3 regions of the Bacillus cereus group sp. N8 genome follow, and region 2 is predicted to be linked to each of the others. Evidence: riboswitches for the same ligand, from Rfam matches in the RefSeq annotation. Region 2 holds a riboswitch; each other region holds the start of a gene.

Region 1 (10,785 bases), on a different contig from region 2:
CCTTGCTAGTACGTTGAATCCAGAGAAAATTGTTATTGGTGGTGGTGTATCTAAAGCTGGAGATGCACTATTAGAGCCAATTCAACGTTATTTCGAGCAATATGCTTTCTCACGTGCTGTAAAGAGCACAAAGTTAGCAATTGCAATACTTGGTAATGATGCAGGTGTTATCGGAGGAGCTTGGCTTGTAAAAAAGCACAAATACGAAGCGAAGATGATATAAGTTGTGAAATATGAAAAGAGGAAGGGGAAACCCTTCCTCTTTTTGTGCAAAATCTTGATGAAGAATAGCATGAAAATGAATTAAGCTGCCGGTGGGTACCCGTTATATAGAACAGTCATGATCGTAAACCATCCGAAAACGAGTACAGTTGCAATTGCAAAGCCGCCCGCGAAAAAATTCTTTTCGCGAAGTGTTCTAAGCGTAGCAAATACAGCTAACAGAGTGACTAGCGCAAAAATAATAACAAGGCCCATACAATATCCTCCTCTGTCTTCTCATTTCTTACGATGAGTTTTTGGAATATTTACTCTTTTATATTGTACATGTTTTAAAAATGAATGTCGAGATAGCATCCTTTCTTTTCATAAGAGAAAGAAATGTTGTATCATTGAAAGTAAGTTCAATAACTGGAGGAGATTTTTATATGAAATGGACACAAATGCCTTTAGGCCCATTACAAACAAATGCTTATATTTTAACGAATGATCAAAATGAGTGTATTATTTTTGATCCTGGTCATGAAGGAGAGAAACTTGTTACATATTTACAAGAAGCGCAGTTAAAGCCCCTTGCGGTTTTATTAACGCATGCTCACTTTGATCATATTGGTGCTGTTGATGCCGTGAGAGATGCTTTTCGTATTCCGGTATACGTACATAAAGAAGAAGCGGATTGGTTAGGAGATGCAACTGTGAATGGATCGCAAATTTTTATGATGAACCGCAGTATTACAGCGAAACCGGCAGATCAAATTATTGATGCAGAAGGTACATTAACGATCGGTTCTTTTAACTTTGAAATTTTTGAGACACCAGGACATTCTCCAGGAAGTATTTCTTATTATTGTAAAGAGGCGAATGCCGTATTTTCTGGTGATGTATTATTCCAAATGAGTATTGGGAGAACAGATTTGCCTGGCGGAAGCTTTGCTGAATTAATTGGAAGTATTGAGGAGAAATTATTTGTATTACCAGATGAAACAGCGGTGCTATGTGGGCATGGTCCAGAGACGAGCATTGGATTTGAAAAAGAAAATAATCCATTTTTACAATAAGGAGTTATTATGGGGATGGAGCTCATTTTAAGAGAATGGATGGGGAAAGAAAAGGATTATTCAATTTCATACAGTACGTATATGAACCTCGTATTATATGCAGAGGGACATGGATATTATATGAGAGAACGTGAAAAAATTGGAAGACAAGGAGATTTTTTTACGAGTAGTAATATATCTTCTGTCTTTGCGAAAACTTTTGCTAAGTTTTTCGTTCGGCTTGTTGAAAATGGGGAAGTTTCTTCAAATATTTGTGAGGTTGGTGGGGGAACGGGAAAGTTTGCCTATGATGTTTTACAAGAATGGAAACAATTATCTCCGGAAACCTTTAGTAGTTTAAACTATTCAATTGTTGAAGTGAGCCCTTTTCATAGAAGATTACAGCAGGAGAGTCTTTGCTCATTTGATAATGTATCGTACTATACATCGTATATTGAAATGGGAGAGTCTTTCGAAGGAATTATTTTTTCGAATGAGCTATTTGATGCGTTTCCTGTTGAAGTAGTTGAGAAAAGAAATGGAATTTTGTATGAAGTACGTATCACGTATACAGAGGAAGGGGACCTTGCAGAAGTATTTAGGCCAGTAGAGAAAAGAATTGGTCGATACTTATTGAAGTATAATATTCATATTGCAGAGGGGCAGCGATTTGAGGTACCTATTGCAATGGAAGAGTATATAGAAGAAATTGCGGAATGGTTCCAGCGAGGTATATGTATTACAGTTGATTATGGTTATACAAAAGAAGAATGGATGCATCCTGCACATCATGAAGGAAGTTTAAGAGGATATTATAAGCATAAGCTAATTCGTAACCCTCTTGCATATCCAGGAGAAATGGATTTAACTACCCATGTTCATTGGGATGAGTTGAAGATGATTTTCGAGTTACAAGGGATTCATACGATATGGCACAGGAAGCAATCAGAGTTTTTGTTAGCGGCAGGAATATTAGAACATCTTACGAGTCATCAAGATACGAATCCTTTTTCTGAAACTCAAAAACGAAACCGAGCAGTTCGTTCTATGATTTTGAACGGAGGCTTAGGCAGTGCTTTTGATGTTGTTATACATACAAAAGATATGCAGAATTTACATTTGAATCAATATTTAACAGTATGAAAAAACAAGACACAGTATATTGCTGTGTCTTGTTTTTTCATACGACTTATGTAGTATTGTATATTTTCTCTCATGATATATATTTATATTAAAGATATGAGATGAAAAATATAGAATACGTTCTATTTCTCTGTCTATTAGTCCCTAACCTAATAATACGCGAACGAGTTGAATAATTGTTTCGTTTTCTACTTTGTAGTAAATTTCTAATCCTTTTCTTTCACTAGAAACGATTTTAGCACTTTTTAACTTTGCTAAATGCTGTGAAATTGTAGATTGTGGCATGTTTAAGCCAGTGTACATTGTAGAAACATTGCTTGGGCCACGTTCAATTAATCCTTTTACAATACATAAGCGAACAGGATGAGCAAGCACTTTCAATAATTCTGCATTGCTTTCATATAGTTCTATTTCTTTTTGAAAGGTTTCTAACATGTTCTTTTCCACCTCCGTGTGAGCTGTTATACCATACCATACTATACATACCAAAAAATTAAAGAAAAGAAAACAGTTGTTGCAGAAAAAAAGTCCTAAAGTAAAGAAATTGTAAGAAAAGAGACCCTGATGTAAATAAAATAGATCAATTTGTACGGTTTTGTAAAATGACACTTTTGGGTGAAAATTTTGATGCGTTTTAAAAATTGAAAGATATAGATATATTTGTAACACAATTTTATCATGATTTTCTTATTCTTTCAAATGAATATACGAAATTTTTAAAATAATATGAAAAAGGAATTATAATGATATATATAGAATATAAAACAGGTTAAAAGAAGCTGATTATAATCAGCTTTCTTATGGTGATGATTAAATATTTGAGTCCTTTATTCTAGAGTTCATCCTTTATCAACTTTAAAAATCTGTGGTTCCATATATTCTCATAAAAATCAATTGTCTCTTTTGCGGACATAAATGGATTATTTAACGTAGAGGTTGTTTTCTGTACCATGAAGTTTTCGTATCTCAGTCCGTGGGCAAATTTAATTGTAGCATCCATACAGTACTCTGTTTGGGCACCACAAAATTCAATACGATGTACAGATAATTGATCTAAAATCTCTTTTAAGTTTGTTTTATAAAATGAATTGGCATGTGTTTTTCTTACAAAAAAATCTTGTTCTTGAACATCTAGATCGGTATGAATAGCCCAAATTTCTTTTTCGGGTACTAAATCATCATCGCAATGTTGAACAAAAATGATTGGTTTATTTGATTTTCTATATGAAGAAATTCTTTTATTTACTTTTGTAAGTAAATTTTGTAAATCAAATAAATGCTCTCCGCTATAACATACTCCATTTTGTAAATCGATAACGATTAAAACATCTGCACAAGTATCCATTATTTTTTGCCCCTTTTATTTCTTAATATATCAATTAATCCATTACTTGGAAATAGATAATGCACTTTTATTTTTTAATGAACTATACAGACAGAAAAGAATTAAAACGAATATGTTAGACAGCATAAAAAGAAGATATGAAAACTTAATTTCATATCTTCTTTTCTCTCTATACATTTACAGGTTCTTCTACATAAGAAAGGGCATTTTCAAAATCAGATATTAAATCATCAACATTTTCAAGGCCGACAGATAAACGAAGTAATGAATTAGAAATACCTCTTTCATCTCGAGCTTCTTGCGATAGTGCTGCATGTGACATTTTAGCTGGGTAGGAAAGAATCGATTCGACAGCTCCTAAACTAACCGCAAAGACAGGTAATTTTACTTTTGATAAAAATTGGCGGAGTGCATCTTCTGACTGTAAAGTAAAAGATAGGACAGCTCCGGCTGATGTAGCTTGAGATTGTTGTATATCAAATCCAAGATGTGTTTGTAATCCTGGATAATAGACGTTTTTAACTTTAGCGTGCTCTTGTAAATAATGTACAATTTTATTGGCATTTGCAGCTGAATGCTCAAGGCGTACATGCAATGTTTTTAGACCGCGAAGTACGAGAGAACAATCTTGAGGCCCTAAAATAGCGCCGAATGCATTTTGTAAAAATCCAAGTTTTTGAGCGAGTTCGGCATCTTTTACGACCGCTAATCCGGCAGTAACATCGCTATGGCCAGCAATAAATTTTGTGGCACTATGAAGAACAACATCGGCTCCAAGATCAAGTGGCTTCTGGAATAGTGGTGTCAAAAATGTATTATCAACAAAAGTAAGAGCACCAATAGATTTTGCAAGCTTAGAAACAGCACGAATATCTGTCACTTTTAAAAGTGGATTAGAAGGTGTTTCTACATAAAATAGCTTCGTATTTGGTTTAATGTTTTCTTTTACTTCTTCCATATTTGTCATATCTACAAATGTATGTGAAACACCGTAACGAGAGAGTACTTCAGTTATAATTCGGTAAGTGCCTCCGTATACGTCTTCTGAAATGAGTACGTGATCACCTTGTGAAAGAAGGAGAAATGCAGTGGAAATCGCTGCAATTCCTGATGCAAATGCGAATCCTTTTGTTCCGCCCTCTAATAAAGCAATGATATCTTCAAGAGCTTCACGAGTTGGATTACCCGATCGGCTATAGTCGTATTTCCCGAAAGCATCTACGTCAAACTGGTGAAATGTTGATGTGTTATAAATGGGAACGTTAACAGCTCCTGTTTGAGTATCATGTTTATACTGGTTGTGTAGTAAGAGTGTATCGATAGAATAACTCATATGCTTACACCTTCTTTTACAAGTTTAATGGCTTGCTTTAAGTCTTGAATTAAATCGTTACTATTTTCAATGCCGACGGAGAATCGAAGAAGACGATTACATACACCGTTTGCCGTTCTAATTTCTTCAGGAATATCAGCATGCGTTTGCGTTGCTGGATAAGTCATTAAACTTTCTACACCACCAAGACTTTCAGCAAATGTGATTAAGGATAAAGATTGTAAGAATGGATTAATCCATGTTTCATCTTGAAGACGAAACGAAATCATACCGCCTCTTCCTGGGTAAAATACATCTGTCACACCGTCTTCATCATTTAAATAAGCAACAATTGTTTTCGCATTTTCTTCATGTTGTCTCATGCGAAGCGCTAAAGTTTTCATACCACGAATTAATAGCCATGAGTCAAATGGGCTTAAGACAGCACCGGAGGCATTATGATAATGAGCAATTTCTTCACAAAGTTCTTTTCCTTTTGCCACGACAAGTCCGCTTAGTACATCGTTATGCCCGCCTAAATACTTCGTTGCACTATGAAGTACGATATCGGCACCCTCTGTTAATGGTTGCTGTATATAAGGAGTGTAGAATGTATTGTCTACGATAAGAAGTAGTCCGTGTCTTTTCGCTACAGTTGCGACAGCGGCAATATCAGTAACTTGCATTAATGGATTAGTCGGAGTTTCTATGAAAATAGCCTTCGTTTCAGTTGAGATAGCTTGCTCAATTTGTTTAATAGATTGTGTATTTACGTATCTACATCGAACATTCCACTTTTTTTCGTGTTCGGAAAATAAGCGATACGTTCCCCCGTATAAATCTTCGGATACAATAAGTTCATCTCCAGAACGGAATAATGAAAGGACGAGGAGAACAGCTGCCATACCTGAACTACAGGCATAACCTTGTTCGCCATATTCTAAATCTGCGATTGCCTGTTCTAAAAGACCACGAGTTGGATTTCCAGTTCGTGAATAGTCAAATCCGGTAGATTTACCAAGTCCTTCGTGACGATAAGCGGTTGAGAAATAAACGGGTGGATTAACAGTTCCTGTTGTAGTTTCGCTACGATTTCCGATTTGTGCTAGTTTTGTTTCGATAGTTGACATGTGAAAATTCCTCCTTTTTAAATTGAACGAGTAGTTGAATATAAAATAAAAAAAGCCTTCTAAGAAGAAGGCTTTCGGATTGAATAGAGTCTTCTTCTCATCTGTCAAATCTTTCACAATTTGCTGGAATTAGCACCTTATTAACAAATTGTTAATGGTTGCTGAGGCGTCATAGGGCCAGTCCCTCTACCTCTCTAGATAAGAATGTTCGTATGAAATTTTTATTATGTTTTTAACTTTACAACAAAAGTTAATTGAATTGCAACTTTATTTTAAATAATTTTTATTTTTCCGCAAGTGTCATTGACTTTTATATTTGTGCATGCTAAATTTATAAAAAATTAACAAACATTGTTAAAAAGGGAACGTATTTCCTTTTAGCTACATAAATAAAATAATAAAGACAACTCTTATTGAGAGCGGTGGAGGGAAAGGCCCTGTGAAACCCGGCAACCTGCAAACGAAATGTTTGAAACGGTGCTAATACCTGCAAAACGAATGTTTTGCATAATAAGAGGCGGAACAATTATGTCCCCCTCTTCAAAGTGAAGAGGGGGTTTTTATATTGATAGAAATGAGGGAGATTCGTGAAATTACTAGATTTATTATCAAAAGGAATTGTAATAGGTGATGGTGCGGTTGGAACGTTATTACATTCGCATGGTTTACAAAGTAGTTTTGAAGAATTGAATTTGTCTGATCCAGACTTAATTATATCGATTCATAAACAATATGTAGCTGCTGGAGCGGATGTTATCCAGACGAATACGTATGGAGCAAATGAAGCGAAATTACGTATGTATGGCTTAGAGAATCAAGTTGTTCAAATTAATAAAGCAGCAGTGAAGATTGCGAAAGCATCTGTTACAGAAAGAAATGCAATTTTAGGAACAATTGGTGGTATGAAACATATCGGAGCTGTTACAACAACTGATATGGAAAGGGAGTTTATGTTACTTGAGCAGGCAGGTGCTTTACTAGAAGAACAGGTTGATGGATTGTTATTAGAAACTTTCTATGATGAATTTGAATTACTTCATGCTGTTAAGGTGTTACGAAAACAAACGAATATTCCAATTGTAGCCCAATTAGCGTTACATGAGGCAGGTACGACTCAAAATGGAAATGATGTAAATGAAATATTAAAACAGCTTTTAGATTACGGTGCGAATGTTGTTGGATTGAACTGCCAACTAGGACCACTTCATATGACGGAAGCTTTTAAAATGATATCGATTCCTCAAAATGGCTACTTGTCAGCATATCCAAATGCAGGTCTCCCGAATTATGTGGAGGGACGTTACGTATATGAGGGAAGTCCGGCTTATTTTGAAGCGATGACACCGAAATTTATTGAGCAAGGTATTCGGTTATTGGGTGGTTGTTGTGGTACTACTCCAGAACATATTGAAAGTATGAAGCGCGCTATTGCAAATGCTATACCTGTAATAGAAAAGGACACGATTCAAAGACCAAAAGTAGTTCATACACACGAGAAACGTTCGAAATCTCACGTCACTCTAGCAGAGAAAGCAAAGAAACAAACGACAGTTGTAGTGGAATTAGACCCACCGAAAACATTAGACACGCAGCGTTTTTTTGAAGGGGCAAGAGCACTGAAAAGAGCTGGGGCAGATGCTATTACTCTAGCAGATAATTCATTAGCATCGCCTCGCGTTTCGAATATGGCAATGGGTGCGTTATTAACAAAGCATGATATTCCGGTATTGACTCATTTAACGTGTAGAGATCATAACGTCATTGGCCTACAATCTCATTTATTAGGTTTATCGGCGTTAGGGATGGAGGAAGTGCTAGCTTTAACTGGTGATCCAGCGCGTGTTGGCGATTTCCCAGGTGCAACTTCTGTATATGATTTGTCCTCTATTGAGCTCATAAAAATGATTAAAGAAATGAACGATGGGCGTTCCATTTTAGGGAAATCAATTGGTCCGGCAACAAGATTTTCTGTCGGCGGTGCGTTTAATCCGCATGTAAGACATTTAAAAGCAGCGGTTAAGCGAATGGAACGGAAAATAGATGCTGGAGCGGAATATTTCTTAACTCAGCCAATTTACGATATAGCGTTAGTTGAGGAAGTGTATGAAGCGACAAAGCATTTGGAACAACCTATCTTTATTGGGATTATGCCGTTAGTAAGTAAGCGGAATGCAGATTTTCTTCATTTTGAAGTGCCTGGTATTACTCTTCCAGAAGAGATAAGACAAAGAATGGATGGACATGAAACGAAAGAGGCGGCTATTGAGGAAGGGATTCGTATTTCACAAGAGTTAATCGATACGGCGATGAAATACTTTAACGGTGTTTATCTTATTACACCATTTTTAAAATATGAAATTACAGAACATCTCGTGAAATATGTAAGAGCAAAGCAAGAAGTGAAAGAGGGTATTAATTGATGAAGTGTATAGAAGAAAGATTACAAAATAGCATTCTAATATTAGATGGTGCAATGGGGACGATGATACAGCAAGAGGACTTAACTGCGGAAGATTTCGGAGGAGAAGAGTACGAAGGGTGTAATGAATATTTAGTAGAAACAAGGCCAGATGTTATTTTAAAGATTCATAAAGCTTATATTGAAGCTGGAGCTGACATCATTGAAACAAATACATTTGGTGCGACGAATATCGTATTAAGTGATTATGAGTTGTCTCATTTAGATGAAGAACTAAATGAAAAGGCAGCACTATTGGCGAAGCAAGCTGTTAAAGAAAGCGGGAAGGAAGTATATGTTGCAGGTGCGATGGGGCCGACAACGAAAGCGATTAGTGTTACAGGAGGAGTTACATTTGAGGAACTGATTGAAGCCTATACAAGGCAGGCGAGAGGGTTATTGAAGGGCGAAATTGATGTACTACTTGTGGAGACGAGTCAAGATATGCGTAATGTGAAAGCTGCGTATATTGGAATTCAAGTAGCTTTTGATGAACTAAATAAAACGGTTCCTATTATGATTTCTGGAACGATTGAACCGATGGGGACGACTTTAGCGGGGCAAACGATAGAAGCCTTTTATTTATCGATAGAGCATATGAAGCCATTATCGGTTGGATTAAACTGTGCGACTGGTCCGGAATTTATGAGGGAACATATTCGTTCCTTATCTGATTTATCGGAGTGTTATATTTCTTGTTATCCAAATGCAGGTCTTCCTGATGAAGATGGACACTATCATGAATCTCCATCTTCTCTCGCGGAAAAAGTAAAGCGATTTGCCGAAGAAGGTTGGGTTAATATTATTGGTGGTTGTTGTGGTACAACACCAGAACATATAAGTGCAATGAAATCCGCGTTAGCATCTCTTAAGCCACGTGAACAACATGAACGAGAAGGGCATGGAGTTAGTGGATTAGAGGCGTTGCAATATGATGATTCTATGAGACCGTTATTTGTTGGAGAAAGGACGAACGTAATTGGATCACGCAAGTTTAAAAGATTAGTAGCAGAAGGGAAATTTGAAGAGGCAGCTGAAGTGGCAAGAGCGCAAGTGAAGAAGAATGCTCATATTATTGATATTTGTATGGCAGACCCTGACCGTGATGAAATAGAAGATATGGAAAGATTCTTGGCAGAAGTTACGAAAGTATTAAAAGTACCGATTATGATTGATTCAACAGATGAAAATGTTATGGCAAGAGCTCTAACTTATATTCAAGGAAAAGGTGTTATCAATTCTATTAATTTAGAAGATGGAGAAGAACGGTTTGAAAAAGTGACACCTCTTCTTCGGAAATACGGTGCTGCTATAGTTGTAGGGACAATTGATGAAGATGGTATGGCAGTTAGTGCAGAACGAAAGATAGAAATTGCGAAAAGAAGCTATGAGTTACTAACGAAGAAGTATGGTATACGTCCATCTGATATTATTTTTGATGCGCTTGTGTTTCCTGTAGGGACAGGTGATGAAGAATATATAGGCTCAGCGGCAGCGACTATAGAAGGAATTCGTCTTATTAAAGAGGCGTTACCAGAATGTTTAACAATTTTAGGGGTGAGTAATATATCATTTGGTTTACCGCCGGCGGGCCGTGAAGTATTAAATTCGGTCTTTCTATATCATGCAACGAAAGCGGGATTAGACTATGCGATTGTCAATACGGAAAAATTGGAGCGCTATGCGTCAATTCCAGAGGAAGAAAAACGTCTTGCAGATGCATTATTATTTGAAACGACGAAAGAGACATTAGAAGAATTTACAAACTTTTATCGTGTTGCTAAAAAGAAAGATGTCGTTATACAAGAAACACTAACGCTTGATGAACGATTAGCAAATTATATTGTAGAAGGTACGAAGCAAGGATTACATGAAGATTTAAGTCTCGCGCTTACAGAAGGACGAAAACCTCTTGATATTATTAATGGTCCACTTATGACAGGAATGGACGAGGTGGGGCGATTATTTAATGGTAATGAACTTATCGTTGCTGAAGTATTGCAAAGTGCTGAAAGTATGAAAGCTGCCGTAAGTTATTTAGAGCCACATATGGAGTCTAGTGATAGCGCGAAAAAAGGGAAAGTATTATTAGCGACTGTAAAAGGTGACGTACATGATATTGGGAAAAATCTCGTTGAAAT
Region 2 (10,785 bases):
TGATCTTCCGCCAATACATAATCCGTCACATACATTTCTTTCAAGAACGACTTTGGTGCAACAGAAATACGCGCTAAATGCATACGTATATTCTCAGCCTTCTTCACCTTCTCCTTAAAATACGAAGAATATTCCTTATAGTCTAGTACCCTCGTATGCGTTTCATATAATTCATCATTAGTTAACTTTAGCGTCACATCTAAAATTACACCAAACAATCCGTATCCCCCAATTACATACGGAAACAAGTCCGCATTTTCTTCTCTACTTACATTACGTACCGTACCATCTGCCATTAACAATCTGAACGACTCTACTGTATCAATCAATGCTTCATGACGAATATCACGCCCATGCACATTTACACTTAATGAACCACCAACAGTAAAAATATTTTGAGATTGCATCACTTGAACTGCAAGACCATATGGATTGATTTTCTTTTGAATGTCACTCCATGTGACACCACTTTGTACCCTAATCCTCTTCTTCTCCGGATCGAATTCTAATATTTCATTATACCCTTTCATATCAAGCATTGTACCGTTCGGATAATACGTCTGCCCGCCTTGGCTATGTTGCATACCTGCAATAGAAATCTTCTCTCCAGAAACATTTGCATCTTGCACTAACTGTTTTAATGAACTTTCATCCTCAGCATTTTCAACACGTTTAATTTTCGTTGGAAGCAACTTTCCTACATCACTCATAATAGGATGGTCCAGTTGCTCTTTGTATGTATATATAGAAGTCGCGAGCAACACTGTATATGCTACAATTACAACCGCTATTTTTCTTTTTTTCAAATGGCACTCTCCTCGTTTGAAATTCTAATCTCACTAGTACTTCTCTCTATTCTTATTGTACCTACTTTCTTAAAAGGAAAATACTACACTGTAAAAAAGAACTATCCTTCTTTTACTTATTATGAAATGAAACCATAAGCATGATTTTAAAAAAATTTAAATATGATGTAGAGGAAAATAACTTTATTCAGGAGGTTGCTATGAAAGCAATTATTTGCACAAAATACGGGCCACCTAACGTTCTCAAGCTTCAAAATGTAAAGAAACCTACTCCTAAAAAGAATGAAGTATTAGTTAAGATTCATGCAACAAGTGTAACAACTGGAGATTGTAGAATGCGGAGCTTTTCTAGCCCCCTATTATTTTGGATTCCTATGCGAATTATATTAGGTTTCAGCAAACCTAGAAAACCTATACTCGGCGTAGAATTATCCGGTGAAATCGAAGAAGCAGGAACGGATGTAACTCTATTTAAAAAAGGAGACCAAGTTTTTGCATTAACAGAGCTTAATGTTGGTGGTTATGCAGAATATACATGTGTACATGAAAGTGGATTAATAGCATTGAAACCTACCAATGTGATGTATGAAGAAGCCGCAGTTATTCCCTTTGGCGGAACTTCGGCATTACACTTCCTAAGAAAGGCCCGTATAAAAAGAGGGCAACAAGTGCTCATATACGGCGCATCTGGATCCGTGGGAACAGCTGCCGTACAACTCGCTAAATATTTCGGCGCAACCGTTACGGCTGTTTGTAGCAATTCAAATTTTGAACTAGTGCAATCTTTAGGGGCTGATAAAGTAATTGATTATACTAAAGAAGATTTTACAAAGCGAGATGAACGCTACGATATTATATTTGATGCAGTTGGAAAAATTAAAAAATCCTATTGTAAGAAAGCATTAACAGCTAACGGTAAATACGTGTCAGTCAATGGAACGATGGCAAAAGTAAGCAAAGAAGATATGCTTCTACTAAAAATGCTAACGGAAGAAGAAAAATTAAAGCCCGTTATCGATAAAACTTACCCGTTAGAAGAAATTTCAAAAGCTCATACGTACGTAGAGACCGGACATAAAAAAGGAAATGTTTCCATTACCTTAAAATAAAATATATTCAGAAAATAACATTGACAATTCTTTTTGTAAGATTTACTATTAGTACCATATTTAAAAACTACATACACATACTCTTATCAAGAGTGGCGGAGGGACTGGCCCGATGATGCCCGGCAACCGAGCTTATAACGTATAAGCTAAGGTGCTAATTCCTGCAGAACGATTTTCGTTTTGGAAGATAAGAGAGGAACCTATTTCGTCTATTCGGCACCTCTCTTATTTTTGAGAGGTGCTTTTTATTTTGGAACGTATATTAAGGGGGAATTATAGATGAAAAAGGTATTATTAAGTATTGTAAGTGGAGCTGTATTATTGTTAGGTGCATGTGGTGCTAATTCTGATAAAGAGGTAAAAGCATTAGATGAGAAAAAGATTACCGTTGGTGTAACAGGTGGACCGCATGAACAAATTTTTGAAAAGGTGAAAGAAGTTGCAGCAAAAGATGGTCTCGAAATTGATGTAAAGGTATTTAATGATTATGTAGCGCCAAACGTATCTTTAGATGAAAAAAGCCTCGATGTAAATAGCTATCAAACTAAATCTTATTTAGATGTATTTAAAGCCGAACGCAACATGAAATTAACTGAAGTATTTTCAACAGTAACATTCCCTATGGGTGTATATTCTAAAAGTTTAAAAGATGTAAAAGAATTAAAAGAGGGCGATGCAATCGCTGTCCCAAATGATCCAACAAATGAGCTTCGTGCTTTAAAGCTATTTGAAAAAGCAGGAGTTTTAAAAGTTGATCCAAAAGCTACAGAAAAAGCGACTGCAAAAGATGTAATTGAAAATCCGAAAAATTTAAAGATTGTTGAATTAGAGGCATCTCAATTACCAACGCAGCTAAGTGAAGTAAAGGCAGCTGCAATTAATACAAACTTTGCATTAGGTGCAAAATTAAGCCCCGCGAAAGATTCTATTTTCCGCGAAGGAAAAGATTCACCATATGTGAACTGGGTCGTTGTTCGTACTGAAAATAAAGATGATGCTGTTGTTAATAAATTAAAGAAAGCTTATCAATCTAAAGAAGTAAAAGATTTCATTGAGAAAAAATTCGATGGTTCTGTTTTACCGTCTTGGTAGGAGCTGACTATAATGATTGAATTAAAAAACGTCTCCAAAGTATTTACAACAAAAAAAGGGAATGTTGAGGCTCTTAAATCAACTTCCCTTAAAGTAAAAAAGGGCGAAGTATTTGGAATCATCGGATATAGTGGCGCTGGCAAAAGTACATTAATTCGTTGTGTAAATTTATTAGAAAAACCAACGACAGGAAATATCATTGTAAATGAACAAGATTTAACAACCTTATCGACAAAAGAACTCGCAAAAGCAAGACAAAAGATCGGCATGATTTTTCAAGGATTCAATTTACTTAAAACCGTTACCGTTTATGAAAACATCGCTCTACCCTTACGTCTATCTGGTCTCTCCAAAAATGAAATTGAAAAAAGGGTAGAAAAGTATTTACGTATTGTTGATCTTTTTAATAGAAAAGATGCATATCCAAGCGAATTATCTGGTGGTCAAAAGCAACGTGTAGCAATTGCTCGTGCACTATCTCATGAGCCTGAAGTTTTATTAAGTGATGAAGCAACGAGCGCATTAGATCCGGAAACGACCGATTCTATTCTTGATTTGTTATTAAAAATTAATGAAGAAATCGGGATCACGATTTTACTAATTACACATGAAATGAATGTCATCCAGCGTATTTGTGACCGAGTTGCTGTAATGGAATATGGATCTGTCGTTGAAAGTGGAACGGTGAAGGACATTTTTACAAATCCACAACATGTAACAACGAAGAAATTTGTAAATAGCGCATTTGCAGCTAAAATTCCAGAAGAGGTACAGAAAGAGTTACAAAGCACCGGGGAAATCGTAACACTTTCATTTATAGGAACCGCTTCAGGAGAACCAGCGTTAGCTATCGCTACAAAACGTTTTCAAGTATATCCGAATATTTTATCAGGAAATATTACGCAGTTAAAACATGAAGCATATGGGAAACTGACCGTTCATATGCAAGGTGAAAAAAATGAAGTACACCGTGCCTTATCATTTTTACAAGAACAAGGGATCATCGTAGAAGGAGGTAGAACAGATTATGGGAAACAAGTCCTTTTTGGATGAGTGGGGTAACGTAATATGGGAAGCAACAATTCAAACATTTCAAATGACATCTATTTCACTACTTATCTCTATTCTTATTGCATTACCACTTGGTGTCACACTTGTTTTAACGAGACCTGGTGGACAGCGAGAAAATAAAATTATCTATCCTATTCTTAATACAATTATTAATGTCATCCGCTCTCTTCCATTTATCATTCTATTATTCTTTATTTTACCTTTCACAAAGTTTCTAATGGGAACGTCCATTGGCGTGCAAGGTGTTATCGTACCACTTGTCGTATTTACAGCCCCTTATATTGCACGTTTAATGGAAACTGCTTTATTAGAAGTGGATCGCGGTGTCATTGAAGCATATCAAGCAATGGGAGTCTCTACTATAAAAATCATTTGGCACGTTATGGTTAAAGAAGCTCGTCCGTCTCTCGTACTTGGATTAACAATCGCAACAATTGGCTTAATCGGTGCAACAGCAATGGCTGGACTTGTAGGTGCTGGAGGCCTCGGTGATCTCGCATATCGATTCGGACATTTACGCTACGAACCTGAAGTAATGTATGCAACAGTCTTTATTTTAATCATTCTCGTTCAAGGATTACAGTCATTAGGGAATGGTATAGCACGAAGATTGAAGAAAGATTAAAAAGAAGGTATCTCACTGAAATGAGATACCTTCTTTTTATTTATAAATTTATCTCTTAAATCCACCTTCTGAATGAATAACTTGCCCTGTAATCCATCCGGCTTCTTCGCTCACTAAAAACTTAATAAGCCTTGCTGCATCCTTTGGTTCACCAATTCTTCCAAAAGGAAACATCGGTGTTAACCCGCACTTTATCTCTTCTGTCATCCATCCCGTATTAGTTGGACCTGGATTAATCGCATTAACCGTTATCCCTAATGCTGATAACGTACTAGTGAGAGCATCAATAGCTCCCTTCGTTGTTGCATACGCTAGTTCTCCAGCCATAGGCCCTTTAAATTACCCCGAAGTAATATTAACAATTCTACCGCCAGATTTTTTATCAAATCCTTGAGCAAACTTACTACTTAATAATGTAGTGCCGCGAACATTTACCATGTAATGTTTATCTAACTCTTCAGCAGTCAAATTGGAGAAATCATTATTCGTAGAGTACGCTGCGTTATTAATTAATATATCAGGGTACCCCATTTGTTCAGTAACTTTATTTATAAGTTGTTCCGGCGCATCATTCCGAGTTAAATCTAACTCCATACTTGATACTTCAATACCGTTCTTTATTAGCTCTTCTTTTAATTGTATTTGTTCGTTTGGTTCAACGCCCCAAGGCATCTCTTTATCGTAATTCGTCCAGTACGTAAAAAATATATCGTATCCTGCTTCAGCTAATTCTTTACAAATCGCTGCTCCAATGCCATCTAGACGACTAACACCCGTAACAACTGCTACTTTACTTTTTAATTGATTCATACTATACTCCTCCAAAGTTAAAGGACGCATATTTTATATAAGAGATATAAACTTTCCCCACATAGGCATCTATTCTTACAAAAGGGATGTACAAGCTAAATACGCAGTCCTTGAATGATTTACAGATAGCTAAATAAACCCTCATTAATGAGAGAAAATTTCCTCTATCCACTTTCTAATCATTAAAAGTTCATCCACATATCTAGTCTTTATCCCCTTTCAATATATCTCTATTATTTACTCTAACAAAAAGATTAAATATTTAAAATAGAAAAGATAATCTTCTCTCTCTTTTGGCGGAAAAATATTGTAATTACCTATATAAGCTTTAACTATGTTTCTATTAAAAATAATCATTAAGATATCAAAATAATAAAAACAATCGGAAAAAAGCTGGCGAATACTGGTTCACTTTCTTATAATAAAACGTGGGGCTAATGTGAGAGGTATAAAGGGTCTGATTATACAGACTCAACTGGTTTTAAACAAATAGGGGGAAGAAATATGTCAAAAAAATTACTTTCTTTATTTTCTACACTAATCGTAGCAGCTTTTGTAATAACTGGCTGTGGTCAAAGTGATACGACAAATAAAGAACAAAAAGAAGATGTAACGAAAGAAAGCAAAACAGAAAAAACGGATACAACGAAAGAAAATAAAACTGAAGAAAAAAAATCCGAAGATAAAAAGACTGAAGATAAAAAGACCGAAAATACAGCCACTAGTTCCAGCGATTATTCCAAGCTGATTTCTTATATGGAAAAAGAAACAGGTGGTAAAACAAAAGTTCTTTTTGAAAATAAGGAACCACAAGTCCATAAAGCTGAAGATATTTCAGTATCAATGAATAGTTATACATTAGTTGAATTAAATGGATTCCATACGGACTTTAACATTCCATTTAATCGTCAAACAGAGGGCGGAGTTATTCTTGTGAACTATAGCGTAAAAAATAGTTCAGCTAAAGATCTTTATTATATGCCAACATTGGACATGTCATTTACTGGTGCTCAAAAAGCATATAGTAACTATAGAGATTTAATTCCAACAGAAGATCAGCTACCAACTAAGCTCGCTCCAACAAATGATTATTTAGTAAAAGCAGGAGAAACAATTTCTGGTTATATCGCTTATCCATTTGGAAAAGATGATCTAGCAAAAATTTTAAGTCTCTCAACAGTCTCTGTCTCAGTCCCAACTGCACAAGCTAATAAAGGAAAATTTGATGCCCCAATTGGAAGCCCTGGAAACTTTTCATTAAGTTTAAACAAACAAGGCGCTGAAAAGGTTGCAGCAAATAAAACTTTCTACCAAGATAAAGTAACTGCTAATAACATGGGCGATAAAAAAATGCTAAAAGAACAATCCGGTATTAATAACAGTCAAGAATTAGGTGCTGTCAATGTTACATTAGATGGATATCAATTCGCTCAATTCACACCAAATTCAGTCGAGGCTCCGCGATTTGCAAATTTCAAGAATGGTATTGTTCTATTAACAGTAAAATTCAAACTTGATAACAAAGATACGCAAGACGTTGCACTATCTCCTATAAGCTCTACATTGAGAGTTAATGATGGTTCACAATATACAATTAGCGAAGGTATGCTATTAAATTACGACTATAACGCTTCAGTCAAAACAGGAACATCTGGAGAGTTACTGCAAGTATATATTTTAGATCAAGAACAGTATGAAAAAATTTGGAAAGACAAAAACTTTGAGATTGAATTAGGACCTATGAGAAATAAAGAAGCAAAAGATATTTCACAAGGTAAAAAAGCTAAATTTGCATTACCTAAATAAATTACTACTTATATAATAGAAAAGGCATATAACATATGATTGTTATATGCCTTTTCTATTTGTATCAAGAACAAAACTTTAATTTAAGTGTATACATTTATGATTACCTATCCGTTGTATAAGTGTAGGGAGGAAAAATGATGGGAAAAGAAAATATATTAACCTCCTATCTTATCAATTTAGGGGAGGAAGTGTTTAAGCTATTACTAGTGAAAGGGGCTATAAAAGAAGATGCAGAAGACATCATCCAAAATACTTTCTATAAAGTATACACATTGCTAGATAGCTTAACCGAGGATAACATACGTCCATGGTTTTTCAGAGTCGCATTAAATGAATACATTGACTTAAAGAGAAAAAAAGAACAGCAAAACATCTGCTTAACTGAGGAGATTTATTCAAAACTACAATATACAGACCGTGAATTGGATGTCGTTTTAAATAAAGATGAGATTTTCTATTTATTAAAAGATATAAAACTAGAATATAAAGAGGCCTTCTTTTTAAAATATTATTACGATTTTACATATGAAGAAATCGCTCTAATATTAGATATTCAAGTAAACAGTGTCAAACAAAAATTACATCGCGCACGTAAAACAATTCATTTTACAGTAGGAGGGAAAACTTAATGGACACTTCTTTAAAAGATGCGTTAAAAAAAGCGAAACGTAAGCAATTACTCAAAACCATTATTACTTCTATTATCGTCGTAATAATACTTATCCCTATAATTTATAAGATCGGTAATTACTTCGCGGCGAAAAGTTCTACGAAACTTCACGAACATCTCTTTTTACATAACGCAATTGCAGAACCGAATGTGCAAATTGATTCTCAAGTAACGAGTAATTCATCCATGTTTGGCGGCAATATTATATCAAATCGTTCTAAAAATATTAATGGTTATGTAGTCCCATGGAACACATTAACAAGTTCCTATGGTTGGCTCCGTACCAACATTGATACCAATGAATTAACGCCCGGCTTTTATTGGTCCGATACAGAGTTCTATGAGTACGATAAACAAACTAAAAATAAATTCGCGACATTTTATAATCCAGCTATTAAAGAATATCATGATGGTATCCAAAATGAATTAGGCGAAGTTTCACAAATGAACAACTATGTTGCGGAAGTTGCTATCTCTTTCAATCAGCCCTACACATTACAAGAAATTAAAGAAAAAATTCCAGACAACTTAAACATTGTATGGATATATATGACATCGCCAATTCGAGATGAAAGTAAAGGGCCTGCTGGTATGCCGGTTTACGGATTCAACCCAGACAAGTCCCCTGAAGAAGCGTACAAAGAGTTCCTTGATTCACTTAAACAATACGATGACGATGGACATGACGAAGATATCCAGAAGTTTTTAAAATCAAACAAAAACAAACCCTTTGATCAAGTGAAAATTTTAGGTGTTATGCTAACTGGGAGAACGGAAAACTTTAAGGCGTTAGAAAACCAAGACTTTATTCGCGGTGCTTCTGTAGGGGTTACTGCACAAGTGGTTCCTTATATAAAACCGGAGAAATAATAAGGAAAAGAAAAGATAAACTAATAGTAGATAGTTAAAAGAACGTACATTAATCTGTTTACTATGGGAGCTATCTATTTTAGTGGAGAGCTCCCATCCCACGTTTATTGTTCATCCTCTAAAAAATAAATTTCCAAATACTTTATGTACAAATGAAAAATCATAATTTTTATTCACAATGGATATATAATAAACATGTAAATACAATACATTGGAGGGATTTCAATGGTTATCAATTTTTTAAGAACTGATAAACGTGCTACTTTCATATTATTATTTTTACGACTTTACATAGGATATGCGTGGCTTGCTGCCGGAATAGGAAAAGTTGTTGGACAATCTTTTGACGCAAGTGGTTTTCTAAAAGGAGCTATCGCTCAAGCATCAGGTGACCACCCTGCAGTACAAGGCTGGTGGGCAGATTTCCTTCAACATTTTGTTCTTCCAAACGCAGACCTATTTAGCTTTTTAGTTCAATGGGGAGAAATTTTAGTAGGGCTAGGTTTGATTTTAGGTGGATTAACAAAAACAGCTGCATTTTTCGGCATCATAATGAACCTTTCATTTTTATTAAGCGGAACTGTTAGTGTAAACCCAAACCTACTTATTTTAACTATGTTCATTTTAGTTGCAGGACAGAATGCTGGACGTATTGGATTAGATGGTTATGTTTTCCCAAAACTTTTCAAAAAAAATAACCGCGAAGCATATAAATTAAGTAAAACTGCATAAGAACAGTTCATCTTTTAAATATAAGCTAATAAGAAACACGATCATTTTCTCACATAAAGTGAAACTTTAATCAGTGGGGGGTTTTGTTCTTCCCCCACTGATTATTAGTTGAACCAATCGGGCTTTTACGAGCAGTTTATCCCCCACCTAACTTCTTTGCTCCAACCGAATTTTGAGGTGGGAGTTTTACTGCCCACAAATAGCGGGATAAAACAAAACCGAAATCTATAATCAGATTTCGGTTTTTTGATATACAATAAACCACCTAAACTATTCACAATTCGATATAATACAAATTTATCTATAGAAGTAATTTATATTTATATAAACGTTATAAGTTAGGCTATCTGAAAATCTAATAATATGTATACTTGCAGATAAACCAGAGGCAAGAGCTACAATCACAAGCTAAATATGAAAACAGCCTTCCTTATGAAGACTGTTTCATCCTTATGTATCCTGTGGGGATATCCATTATAAAACCCTAAAACCTTCCATACTTTCCCCAAGAATATAGTGTGAAAACCACATCAAATTCTGCTTCATAATAGCCGCATTAATTCCTGGCTGGTCAGAACTATATGCCATTCCTTTAAATATAATTAATTCTGTATCAACTTCCATATCCCTTAATCCTTGATATAGCTCATAGGCGTTTAGAGTTGGAATTCTTACATCCTTTTCGCCATGTTGAATTAAGGTAGGCGTACAGGCTGATTTAATATACGTCATTGGTGATGTTTTCGTATATATCTCAGGATCATTCCATGGTGTATTTCCTAGATGCATTCTAATAAAGTAAGGGATATCTGTATTTACATAATGGGTACTCCAATTAGTAATTCCACCTCCAACTGAAATAGCTTTAAATCTACTACTATACGTAGAACAGAAAGCTGATATATATCCCCCGTTGCTCCATCCCATAACCCCTACTCTATCCTTATCTACAATCCCTTGATCAACTAGTTTATCCACTCCAGATATAACATCATCGTAGTCAGCAATTCCCTGTTTTCTATAGTTTGCTTTTAAGAATTCATTACCATAACCAGAACTTCCCCTATAGTTCGGCTCTAAAACTATAAAGCCTTTTTCGATAAACTGCTCAATAGGATATTTTTCATTAAAACAATCTGAAAATATTGGGAAGGATGCCCAAGACGGGCCACCATGGATTACTACCAATAA
Region 3 (10,785 bases), on a different contig from region 2:
CCACGATTACTTCTGCTACGATATTTGCAATACCTTTAGCATTTTCATTTGCAACGTAGTTTTCTACATAAGTTGCAGTACTGTTCGCATCAGCTACGAATAATACGTGGTTATATACGTTAGCTTCTTCGCCGTCTACTAAGAATACAGCTTGAAGTGGAGTTTCAAGAACAACGTTTTTCGGAACATATACGAATGCACCGCCGTTGATTAATGCAGCATGAAGCGCAGTTAGACGATGCTCGTCTACTTTCACGCCGTCTTTCATTAAGTACTTTTGTACTAATTCAGCATGCTCTGTTGCAGCTGTTATGATGTCTGTAAAAATAACACCTTTTTCTTTTGCTTCGTCTGCTAAAGAAACGAACGCAGTTGTACCAGTACGTTGCACTAATACGCTGTTATTTTCATCGATTAAGTTTTTCACTGCTTCTGGAAGCTCTGTTAAAGAACTTACAGGCTCTTGCTTAGCAGCGTCGCCTTTTCCGATAAAGTCCCATTTTTCAATTTTCGTTTTATCAGGCGTTGGCATTGGAAGTTCAGTTGCTTGTGCAAGAGCTTGTAAGCGGAACTCAGTCAACCAAGCAGCTTCGTTTACTTCGCTTGCGCGCTGACGGATTGTTTCTTGATCGAAAGGTAATGTACCGATTGTCATGTTTATGCTCCTCTCTTACGCTTCTTGCTCTGCTGTTTCGTCTTCAATACCTAATTCTTTTTTAATCCAGTCGTAACCTTCAGCTTCTAGACGTTGTGCAAGCTCAGGGCCACCAGATTTAACGATACGACCGTTCATCATAACGTGAACGAAGTCTGGAGTGATGTAGTTTAATAAACGTTGGTAATGCGTAATCATTAGGCAACCGAACTCTTCGCCGCGCATTTGGTTAATACCTTTAGATACAACTTTTAATGCATCGATATCAAGACCTGAGTCGATTTCGTCTAAGATTGCGATTTTTGGCTCAATCATCATTAATTGAAGAATTTCGTTACGTTTTTTCTCTCCACCAGAGAAACCTTCGTTTAAGTAACGTTGTGCCATTTCTGGATCCATTTCTAGGAATTCCATGTTTTTATCTAAAGTACGGATGAATTTCATAAGAGAAATTTCATCGCCTTCTTCACGACGTGCATTAATTGCAGAACGTAAGAAGTCAGCGTTTGTTACTCCGCTAATTTCACTTGGATATTGCATTGCTAGGAATAGACCTGCTTGTGCGCGCTCGTCTACTTCCATTTCTAATACATCTTCACCGTCGATGATGATGCTACCTTCTGTTACTTCATACTTTGGGTGACCCATAATTGCAGAAGATAAAGTTGATTTACCTGTTCCGTTAGGTCCCATAATTGCGTGGATTTCTCCACCTTTTACTTCAAGGTTTACACCCTTTAAAATTTCTTTGCCATCAATTGATACATGTAAGTCTTTAACCGTTAATGTAGAACCAGCCATCTCAATACCTCCATTAATCCTATATATACATTTTAAAAATTACTAAAACGTTCATATTCTCATTTTATTCTCATTCTAATCTTATATCAAATAAAATGATATCGCAAACGCTGAAAAAATGTAACAATTTTTTCACAAATGTATATAAGTATTTCCCTTGCATCCTTATATGATACACTTTTCTTCTTATATATATAAAGAAAAAAGGACTGGGAATTTCCCAATCCTTTCCTGCACTTATTCATTTACTGGAAGTACAGCACCTTTATATTCTTTATTGATAAAGTCTTGAATTTCTTTTGAATGCAATACGTCTACTAACTCTTTAATTTCTTTTTTCTTCTCGTCACCTTTACGAACTGCAATAATATTTGCATAAGGAGAGTCTGATCCTTCAATTGCAATTGCATCCTTTGTTGGATTTAATTTCGCATCAATTGCGTAGTTTGAATTAATAAATAAAGCATCACCCTCATTATTTTCATACAGCTTCGGTGAAAGTCCAGGTTCTACATCTGTTTTAAACTTTAAGTTTTTCGGATTTTCCACAACATCTTTTACTGTTGCTTTAACAACATCTACACCGTCTTTTAATTTAATAACGCCGCCTTTTTGCAATAGTGCTAACATACGTCCGCGCTCTGCAACGTTATTACTCATAATAACTGTTCCGCCATCTGGTAAATCTTTTAAGCTTTTATATTTTTTAGAGTAAATGCCCATTGGTTCTAAATGAATTTTTCCTGCGTTTACAATTTCATATCCTTTTTCCTGAATTTCTTTATCTAAATACGGAATGTGCTGGAAGTAGTTTGCATCAATTTCTTTATCCGCTAACGCTTTATTCGGCAACACATAATCTTGGAACTTTTTAATCTCTAATTTAATACCCTTTTTCTCTAATATCGGCTGTGCTTTCTCTAAAATAACAGCGTGCGGCACGTTAGAAGCTCCAACAACAAGCTTATTTTCCTCTTTCCCCCCGCAGGCAGCTAATGTAAATACAGACAGTGCTGTAACAACTGACAATATAATTTTTTTCATATGATGTCCCCTTCTCCCGTATAGTTATGTAGTTATAAAAAGGGCCGGCGTACACCAGCCCTTTTCAGCAATTATTCTTTTACAGGAACAACTGCCCCTTTATATTCTTTATTAATAAAGTCTTCAATTTCTTTAGAATGCAGCACTTCTACAAGAGCTTTAATCTCTTTTTTATCTTTATCACCTTTACGAACAGCTACTACGTTTGCGTATGGAGAATCATTTCCTTCAATTGCAATCGCATCTTTTTCTGGGTTTAATTTCGCATCAATTGCATAGTTAGAGTTAATTAGAACAGCGTCGCCTTCTTTATTGTTATACACTTGTGGTAATAAACCAGGCTCGATATCCGTTTTAAATTTTAGATTTTTCGGATTATCTGCAATATCTTTCGGAGTCGCTTTAACTGGATCTACTCCGTCTTTAATTTTTAAAATGCCTTCTTTTTGTAAAATTGCTAAACCACGTCCATGGTCAGCAACAGAATTACTCATAATAATTGTTGCCCCATCTGGAAGCTCTTTTAAGCTCTTATATTTTTGAGAGTATACACCAATCGGTTCTAAGTGAATTTTTCCTGCTATTTCAAAATCATATTTTTTATCTTTAATTTCTTTTTCTAAATACGGAATGTGCTGGAAGTAGTTTGCATCAATTTCTTTATCCGCTAACGCTTTATTCGGTAACACGTAGTCTTGGAATTTTTTAATTTCTAATTCAATTCCTTTTTTCTCAAGTAAAGGTTTTGCCTTTTCTAAAATAACAGCGTGCGGTACGTTAGAAGCACCAACAACAAGTTTCTTTTCATCTTTATCTTTCCCACCACAAGCAGCTAACCCAAAAATTGAAGTTGAAATAAGTGCCGTAAGTAATAATTTTTTCATTTTAAATACCCCCATTTTCATTATCTTTTATCTATTCGAGTCGTTACACTATCACCAATCCACTGAATGAAAAATACAACTAGTAATACACAAATTGTCGCAACGATTGTTACATCGTTATTTCCTCGCTGGAACCCTTCTAAATAAGCAAGTGTTCCAAGGCCACCAGCACCAACAACTCCCGCCATTGCTGTATAACCTACTAAAGCAATTGTCGTTACCGTAATACCCGATACTAACGCTGGTAACGCCTCTGGAATTAACACTTTCAAAATAATTGTGCTTGTTTTTGCCCCCATCGCTTTTGAAGCTTCAATTACGCCTTTATCAATTTCACGAAGTGCGATTTCAACCATTCTCGCGTAAAATGGTGCCGCTCCAATAATTAAAGCTGGCAGCGCTGCACTCGCTCCAAGTATTGTTCCAAGAAGAATCTTTGTGAACGGGATTAATAAAATAATTAAAATGATGAACGGTATCGAACGGAAAATGTTTACGAACGCTCCAATCACCGTATTAATTGCTTTGTTTTCCCATAAATTATCTTTCGCTGTCATAAAGAGTAATAGTCCTAAAATAAGTCCTAAAACAAATGTGGCAAGCGCTGCGATTGCCGTCATATATAACGTTTCACCAGTCGCTTCTAGCATTTGATTCCAATCAACATTTGCGATTAACTTATCCATGCGCAATCACCTCCAGCTCTACTTGATCTTGATGAATCCCTTCTATTGCTTGCTGGATTGCTGTTTCCTCACCATTTAAATGAACGACTAAACTACCGTAAGAACCGTTATTCGTTTGTGCGATATTTCCTTGCAAAATGCTAACTTCTATATCACTGCGTTGCATTAATCTTTGAAGAACCGGCCTTTCTACAGCCTCACCGATAAACTGCAAGCGAATTACTTTTCCATCTGGGTATTTTTCAATTAAGCTTTCAATCGTTTCATTTGTATCTTCAGAATCAGTTAACTGTTGTACAAATCGTTTTGTAATGTCTTGCTGTGGATTACGAAATACATCAAGTACAGGACCACTTTCTACAATCTTTCCTTGCTCCATTACCGCAACACGATTACAAATCTTCCGAATCACGTGCATCTCATGTGTAATTAATACAATTGTTAAGCCTAGACGCTTATTAATATCTAATAATAAATCTAAAATTTGATCCGTCGTTTCTGGATCAAGAGCTGACGTTGCTTCATCACATAAAAGTACTTGTGGATTATTTGCTAACGCTCTTGCAATCCCAACGCGCTGCTTTTGTCCACCACTTAACTGAGATGGATATGCGTCTCCTCTTCCTTCTAATCCAACGAGATGAATTAACTCATCAACACGTTTTCTTCTCTTCGCCTTATCCACACCCGCAATTTCAAGTGGGAATTCGATATTTTCGCGTACAGTTCGTGACCAAAGTAAGTTGAAGTGCTGAAAAATCATTCCGATTTCTTGTCTTGCCTTACGAAGTTCACTTCCTGTAATTGCTGAAATGACACGATTTGCGATTGTAATTTGACCAGACGTTGGTTTCTCTAACTGATTAAACAATCTAATTAAAGAACTTTTCCCAGCGCCACTATATCCGATAACACCAAATATTTCGCCTTTCTCTATTTGTAAGTTGGCGTTATCTACAGCAGTGACATCACCGCTTTTTGATTTATATATTTTCTTTACATTTTCTAATAAGATCATGATGTTCACCCCTTTTTTGTTTAAAAAGCGCAAGCGGCTCGTTTAGAATGTAAAGTGGATGGAGCTTCTGACGTAGAGGCGTTTCTTGCCTCATAGGAAGAAGCGAAGCCATCGAACATTCTAGCCGCTGGAGCTGGATTTCATAAAACTTTGGATAGACTCCGCAATTTTTTATTTTTGATGCAGGTTCTACCGTTATCACTACTTTTATTATTTGAATGTCCGCCACATTCAAACAACAAAAAAACCTTTCCGCTTTAGAGAAGCAGAAAGGTTTATATGCGTATATAACAACATTATCCCTCTCTCTCATCTCTCAAAGCATTTGCTTTGCAGGAATTGGCACCATTTCAACATAAGTTGACGGTTGCCGGGCTTCACAGGGCACAGTCCCTCCACCTCTCTTGATAAGAGAAATCAGATTAAATTTTCGTCTGATTTGAAATTTATTAAATTGTCTATATTTTATGAATTGAATTGTATCAATATCCATACGGCATGTCAACAGAAATTTTCGTAAAAAAAGAAACTTCAGACTTTTAAGCACCCACTGACATCGGCTTACATATATGAAACATTGATTCAACTAATAGCATCGTTCGATACGTTCCCGAATACTGTACACGTCCATCGTTCATTAACATTTGCAATCTTACATTGCCGTTCACCAATTGTTTTACATCTTCTTCATCTACACAAACAATTTGCTCCGTTCCTCTTTCCTCATGTAGCAGCTCTATATAATCTCTTGAAATTTGTAACGAACAACTTTCATCTCCAAAGCGGAAATTAACAGTTTTTTCTCCTTGTCTTAAAAGCGGTTCTAAATGATATTGACCATTAGCATAATTTACAAATGATTGCAGCAAAGAATATAATTTCACCCTAAATCACATCCTTCATATCACTTTCTATTACACATACCATTCCCTCTCACTAAAGAGCAATCCTGTTACTTTCGCTCGACAAATACTGTAACCACCCTGCATCTCGACATATTTCCCAAGAAATATGTCGAGGCGGCAAAAACTTTGCCGCCTACTTTAATTCCGTATATAAATATTCAACCGAATGAAATGCATATATCTTCTTCATGAGTGTCCCATTTTCAAAAACAAGTAAACACGGTACACTTTCGATTCCATACTCTTTCGCTAAATGCGGAGCATAATTTAAATCTAACATTCCAATTTTCAACTCTTCAATTGTCATCTCAACGACTGTTAACATCTTTTTTGCTAATTGGCATGTTCCACACATTGGTGTATATACATATAGCACTGTTTTTTCTTCGTTTTCTATTAGGGCTGTAGCTTCGGTACCTGTCCAGTCAATCACTTCTATCATTCCTTACCGTAAATATTCTGTATAAACGTCAATGTCAGCTCCCCATAATACATTTGCTAAGTGTGAAGATGGCGCAGTTGCCACTTCTCGGTACGAGCGATCAATATAAATATGCTCTGCTTGCGGAAATTCCTTTCGAAATTGTTTCCTTAACTTTTCTCCAGCATCATCAGCATCCACTAGTACATACACTTCCTTATCAAAAAACTGATCAATGAGCTCATCCATTTTCGACAAACCAATTGTACCATTTGTACAAACAATTTCCACCGGTTCACGAATAATAGATTCAATCTTTCTTCTATCTGATTTACCTTCTACAATAATGACTTTTTCCACATAAATCATATGTCATCACCCGATCACCATATACTATACAACCTTTAACTTAGTATATAGTATATTCGTTATTTTCATGTTGTTTCCTGTTTATTTTTGCAAAAGAAAAGCGGAGCCGACTGTTCAGCCCTGTTGGCTAAGGTTCTTTCGCACAGAAGACGCTTTTTGTCTTCTCGTGCGGAAGGTTCTTAGACATGAAGGGCTAGGAGGTGGAGCTAGACAAAGAAAAGCGCAAGCGGCTCGTTCAGAACAAGAGGGCACCCGAACTCCTGAACTAGAGGCGCTTTTTGCCTCAAGTGAAGGAGTGAAATGACCGACTGTTTTAGCCGCTGGAGCTAAACAATAAAAAGCAGAACCCGCTCAATCAACATGAAACATCTGCGAAAAAGTTTTTCAAAAATCTTCTCCTATATGATAATTAATATATATGTGCTTTCAAATTCATTATGTAACACAACATAAAAAAGGACAGCACAAAGGCTGTCCTTCAGTCGACTATAATTAGTCTTGGTTTGTCATTTCTGCATATTTTTCTGCAGTTAATAACTTCTCAACTTGGCTTGCATCAGAAAGTTCAACTTTAACCATCCATGCACCCTCGTATGGAGATTCGTTAACAAGTTCTGGTTGGTCACTTAATTCTTCGTTTACTGCTACAACTTTACCACTTACAGGTGCGTATAACTCAGAAACTGTTTTAACAGATTCTACGCTTCCGAATGGCTCGCCAGCTTCAATTGTTGCACCTACTTCAGGAAGTTCAACGAATACGATATCGCCTAGCTCACCTTGTGCAAAGTGAGTAATACCGATAACAACCGCATTACCTTCTGTTTTTACCCATTCGTGTTCTTCAGAGTAACGTAAATTATTTGGAATGCTCATGACTGTACCTCCAGTGAATGTATTAATTATGTAAAAATACCTTATTGGTACTTTTTCCACACACTTTCAAACTGCTCTTCGTTAAAACCAAGTGTTACACTCGTTCCATTTGTTACAATTGGACGTTTAATTAACATGCCATCAGATGCTAAAAGCTCGTACATTTCGTCTTCGCTTGCATCCTTTAACTTATCTTTTAAACCAAGTTCGCGGTAACGCATTCCACTTGTATTAAAGAATTTTTTTAATGGCAATTCACTTTTCTCATGTAAATTACGTAAATCTTCTTTTGATGGTGGATTTTCAACAATATGAATCATCTCATATGCTACATCGTTTGCCTCAAACCATTTCTTTGCTTTTTGACATGTGCCACACTTTGGATATGAATAAAATGTTACTGTCATAAATTCACCTACTTTTTTACTAACCTTTACCTTTATCATATAGAAAACGTTTTATTATTTCAAACGATTATTCGCTAAACTTTTACTTATTTCGTTATAATTTTTAATAATCCTGCTAATTTTTCTTATTTTTCCGCCATTTATCAAGAAAAAATAAATATATAATTTTTTAAAAACTTTTTTCTCATCCCACGCCGAACATATATCTTAAACAAATGTTTGATTAAATTCCTATTTTTCTTTGTTCACCCTTGAGCTGCATCAATTTCTTCCTACCGAACATATATCCTAAACAAACGTTTGATTAAATCCCTATTTTTCTTTGTTCACCCTTGAGCTGCATCAATTTCTTCCTATCGAACATACATCTTAAACAAACGTTTGATTAAATTCCTATTTTCCCTTGTTCACCCTTGAGCTGCATCAATTTCTTCCTACCGAACATACATCTTAAGCAAAAGTTTATTTAACCGTTTCAGCCTATAGTCACAAAACCTGGAAACACTTTAAATGACAAATACTTACAGATAAAAGGAACTAACGATTTTGACCGTAGTAGTGAGCCCGTAAGAAAGTTATTAAACATATCATCAATAAAGCCAAAGTAACTGCTCCTGAGAATATGAAATTCAAATTACTGACTGAAATAAAAAAAGAAGTACCCCTGTCTCTAATCAAGGGTACTTCTTTTTTTATCATGAATCTAAAGGTAAACGTATCCTTTATTAAAGTAGAAATGTATACTTTTCTACTTTTTCGTAGTTTATTCAAAATCTTTGCGGAACCGCCACTAGCTCATTTACATAATTATCGTTAGCTGAAGTTAATTATATTTTTCTACGTACTAAATAAAAAGCTAAGGAACCCATAATAATAGGTGCAACTAAACTAGAAGAATATGCACTAGTAATAGTAAAAAGAGAGAGTATAAATATATAAATAAGAGCTAGTCCAACAAATATAGGAATTCCAAATCGAAACTCCCTACATTGTTTTATGTTCCTGTATAACATTTCTCCAATTAGGCAAGCTACAAGATCTAATATACTACCAAATATGATGAGAATTACAATGAATCCTAATATGTTAGGTAAATCATTCTCGTAAGAATAACTAGGATCAGAAATATACGGTATTAAGAACCATATGATAATAAAAGTAAGCAGGCTTGCAGCATAACTAATTAAAAATTTCCCCAACGTAATCATCCTCATAATTTTCTAATATTATCTTCATTGTATGACATAATGTCCTATCATTAATAGCAAGACTGCCATCCACGAAATTGCTAATTGCATGAAATAAAAAAGACGCATTTAAATTGATGCGTCTTTTGGCGATGTTTCTTTTGTGAAATCATATAAAGCAATCGCGCCTAAAATAACCAATATACCTTCAGGAGCATCCAACAAAATAGTTCTCCAAGTTTCTGATATTACCCATTTAATACCTGCTGCTGATTCAAGATATACTTGAAAATAACTGATTGTAAAATCAATTACATATAAACATACAAGTAATGTTAAACCGAATCGAATTAATTTCTTATTTTTAAACATGTAACACCTCTCAAAATTCATTGGATATTTCTGAGTTCAGTTCTTTATATACAAAAATTACTATATTTAATTTTAACACACGAAAAAATCCAAATAAATACAATATGCATATTTACATATTTCGTGAATATTTAGGAATTACTTTTAATAAAAAATCCCTACAAGTGTAGAATAAACTAGCTTTAGCAATCCCAACAATTAATCGCATAAATAACGGAATCATTTGAACCACCATATAGACAATCCCAGCTCTTGAAATAAGGAGAAATCCTTTTTCCTGGCTACCAATCATAATGAATAACCCGCCGCATAACGCTACATAGAACCGACAGTTAAGAAATCACTGCAAAGAAAAAGCCATGTATACACATGACTTTCATAGCATAATCACTTCTATATTCCATAGAAATTAAAGTGAATTATATTTCTTTACTTTTAAAGGAATAGATATTACATATAAATCTATAGCATAAGTAATAATCAAAATCCCTTTTCCTTCATCAGCAAATTTTGCTTGCAGAAACTTTTCTGAAACTTTCCTTTTTCCCCATCTCTTTGGAAGATATTCGAATCCTAAGAACATAATATTCATCCTCTACCTTTTCAAACAGGCATTATAATTTTAAAAACTATCTTTCTTTTTCCCATGATATTCGAAATTCTCCACCATGATCTTCCGTTTTAATTTTAACCTTATATGTATCATCCTTAGGTACTTTAATGCTTTTTTTACCTTCGCCACTATTAAATTCTAGTATAGTATTATCATTTGAATCTACAACATAAGCAATTATAGTTCCTTGTTTAGTTTTATCAGTAAAAGAAAAGATCCAATTCTCCCCTTTTTTAACTTTCCTATCTTGAGTTGCAGATCCAGTAAATTTCCTATAGTCCCCAGATATACTACCAGATACGCTATCTGAAGAACCATGAACCTTACCACCAACAATCGTTCCTTCTCTTGTAAAACACCCACTAAGAACTACCAAACATAGAACAAATAATAATATATTTTTAATAGTTTTCAACATCATTCCACCTTATTCCTATGGTTCCTAATTTAACATTAGAATTACACATTCATATAATTACTGTTTTTCCCAAAAAAATCAAGGTAAAAATTATATTATTTAGAATTTTTGATGATTATATTCCATGAG

What was found. Region 2 has a riboswitch for S-adenosylmethionine ahead of JDS80_RS26485 (MetQ/NlpA family ABC transporter substrate-binding protein). Riboswitches for the same ligand answer to the same signal wherever they lie in the genome.
Positions count from the first base shown of each region.
Region 1: another riboswitch for S-adenosylmethionine. It lies ahead of metI (cystathionine gamma-synthase/O-acetylhomoserine thiolyase); the one in region 2 lies ahead of JDS80_RS26485 (MetQ/NlpA family ABC transporter substrate-binding protein).
Region 3: another riboswitch for S-adenosylmethionine. It lies ahead of JDS80_RS20685 (methionine ABC transporter ATP-binding protein); the one in region 2 lies ahead of JDS80_RS26485 (MetQ/NlpA family ABC transporter substrate-binding protein).

Region 1 covers NZ_JAEHBK010000001.1:248,676-259,460, forward strand. The annotation lists gene glcK (glucokinase) at 1-223, shown strand, start outside; gene JDS80_RS01285 (DUF2759 domain-containing protein) at 304-477, opposite strand; gene JDS80_RS01290 (MBL fold metallo-hydrolase) at 648-1,277, shown strand; gene JDS80_RS01295 (class I SAM-dependent methyltransferase) at 1,287-2,399, shown strand; gene JDS80_RS01300 (ArsR/SmtB family transcription factor) at 2,544-2,834, opposite strand; gene JDS80_RS01305 (cysteine hydrolase family protein) at 3,232-3,744, opposite strand; gene metC (cystathionine beta-lyase) at 3,914-5,077, opposite strand; gene metI (cystathionine gamma-synthase/O-acetylhomoserine thiolyase) at 5,074-6,186, opposite strand; SAM riboswitch class I at 6,281-6,391, opposite strand; SAM riboswitch class I at 6,594-6,703, shown strand; gene JDS80_RS01320 (bifunctional homocysteine S-methyltransferase/methylenetetrahydrofolate reductase) at 6,774-8,606, shown strand; gene metH (methionine synthase) at 8,606-10,785, shown strand, end outside.
Region 2 covers NZ_JAEHBK010000035.1:10,513-21,297, reverse strand. The annotation lists gene JDS80_RS26495 (FAD-binding oxidoreductase) at 1-806, opposite strand, end outside; gene JDS80_RS26490 (NAD(P)-dependent alcohol dehydrogenase) at 1,007-1,915, shown strand; SAM riboswitch class I at 1,996-2,109, shown strand; gene JDS80_RS26485 (MetQ/NlpA family ABC transporter substrate-binding protein) at 2,195-3,007, shown strand; gene JDS80_RS26480 (methionine ABC transporter ATP-binding protein) at 3,020-4,060, shown strand; gene JDS80_RS26475 (methionine ABC transporter permease) at 4,035-4,703, shown strand; partial or broken gene JDS80_RS26470 (SDR family oxidoreductase) at 4,752-5,543, opposite strand; gene JDS80_RS26465 (DUF5068 domain-containing protein) at 6,018-7,319, shown strand; gene JDS80_RS26460 (RNA polymerase sigma factor) at 7,460-7,951, shown strand; gene JDS80_RS26455 (sigma factor regulator N-terminal domain-containing protein) at 7,951-8,862, shown strand; gene JDS80_RS26450 (DoxX family membrane protein) at 9,088-9,594, shown strand; gene JDS80_RS26445 (S9 family peptidase) at 10,069-10,785, opposite strand, start outside.
Region 3 covers NZ_JAEHBK010000016.1:17,152-27,936, reverse strand. The annotation lists gene sufD (Fe-S cluster assembly protein SufD) at 1-655, opposite strand, end outside; gene sufC (Fe-S cluster assembly ATPase SufC) at 671-1,456, opposite strand; gene metQ (methionine ABC transporter substrate-binding lipoprotein MetQ) at 1,694-2,500, opposite strand; gene metQ (methionine ABC transporter substrate-binding lipoprotein MetQ) at 2,572-3,384, opposite strand; gene JDS80_RS20690 (methionine ABC transporter permease) at 3,405-4,070, opposite strand; gene JDS80_RS20685 (methionine ABC transporter ATP-binding protein) at 4,063-5,088, opposite strand; SAM riboswitch class I at 5,395-5,502, opposite strand; gene JDS80_RS20680 (hypothetical protein) at 5,628-5,972, opposite strand; gene JDS80_RS20675 (thioredoxin family protein) at 6,127-6,435, opposite strand; gene JDS80_RS20670 (toprim domain-containing protein) at 6,439-6,783, opposite strand; gene gcvH (glycine cleavage system protein GcvH) at 7,276-7,659, opposite strand; gene JDS80_RS20660 (arsenate reductase family protein) at 7,701-8,066, opposite strand; gene JDS80_RS20655 (hypothetical protein) at 8,894-9,265, opposite strand; gene JDS80_RS20650 (DUF3937 family protein) at 9,383-9,625, opposite strand; partial or broken gene JDS80_RS20645 (hypothetical protein) at 9,738-9,944, opposite strand; gene JDS80_RS20640 (hypothetical protein) at 10,035-10,217, opposite strand; gene JDS80_RS20635 (hypothetical protein) at 10,255-10,656, opposite strand.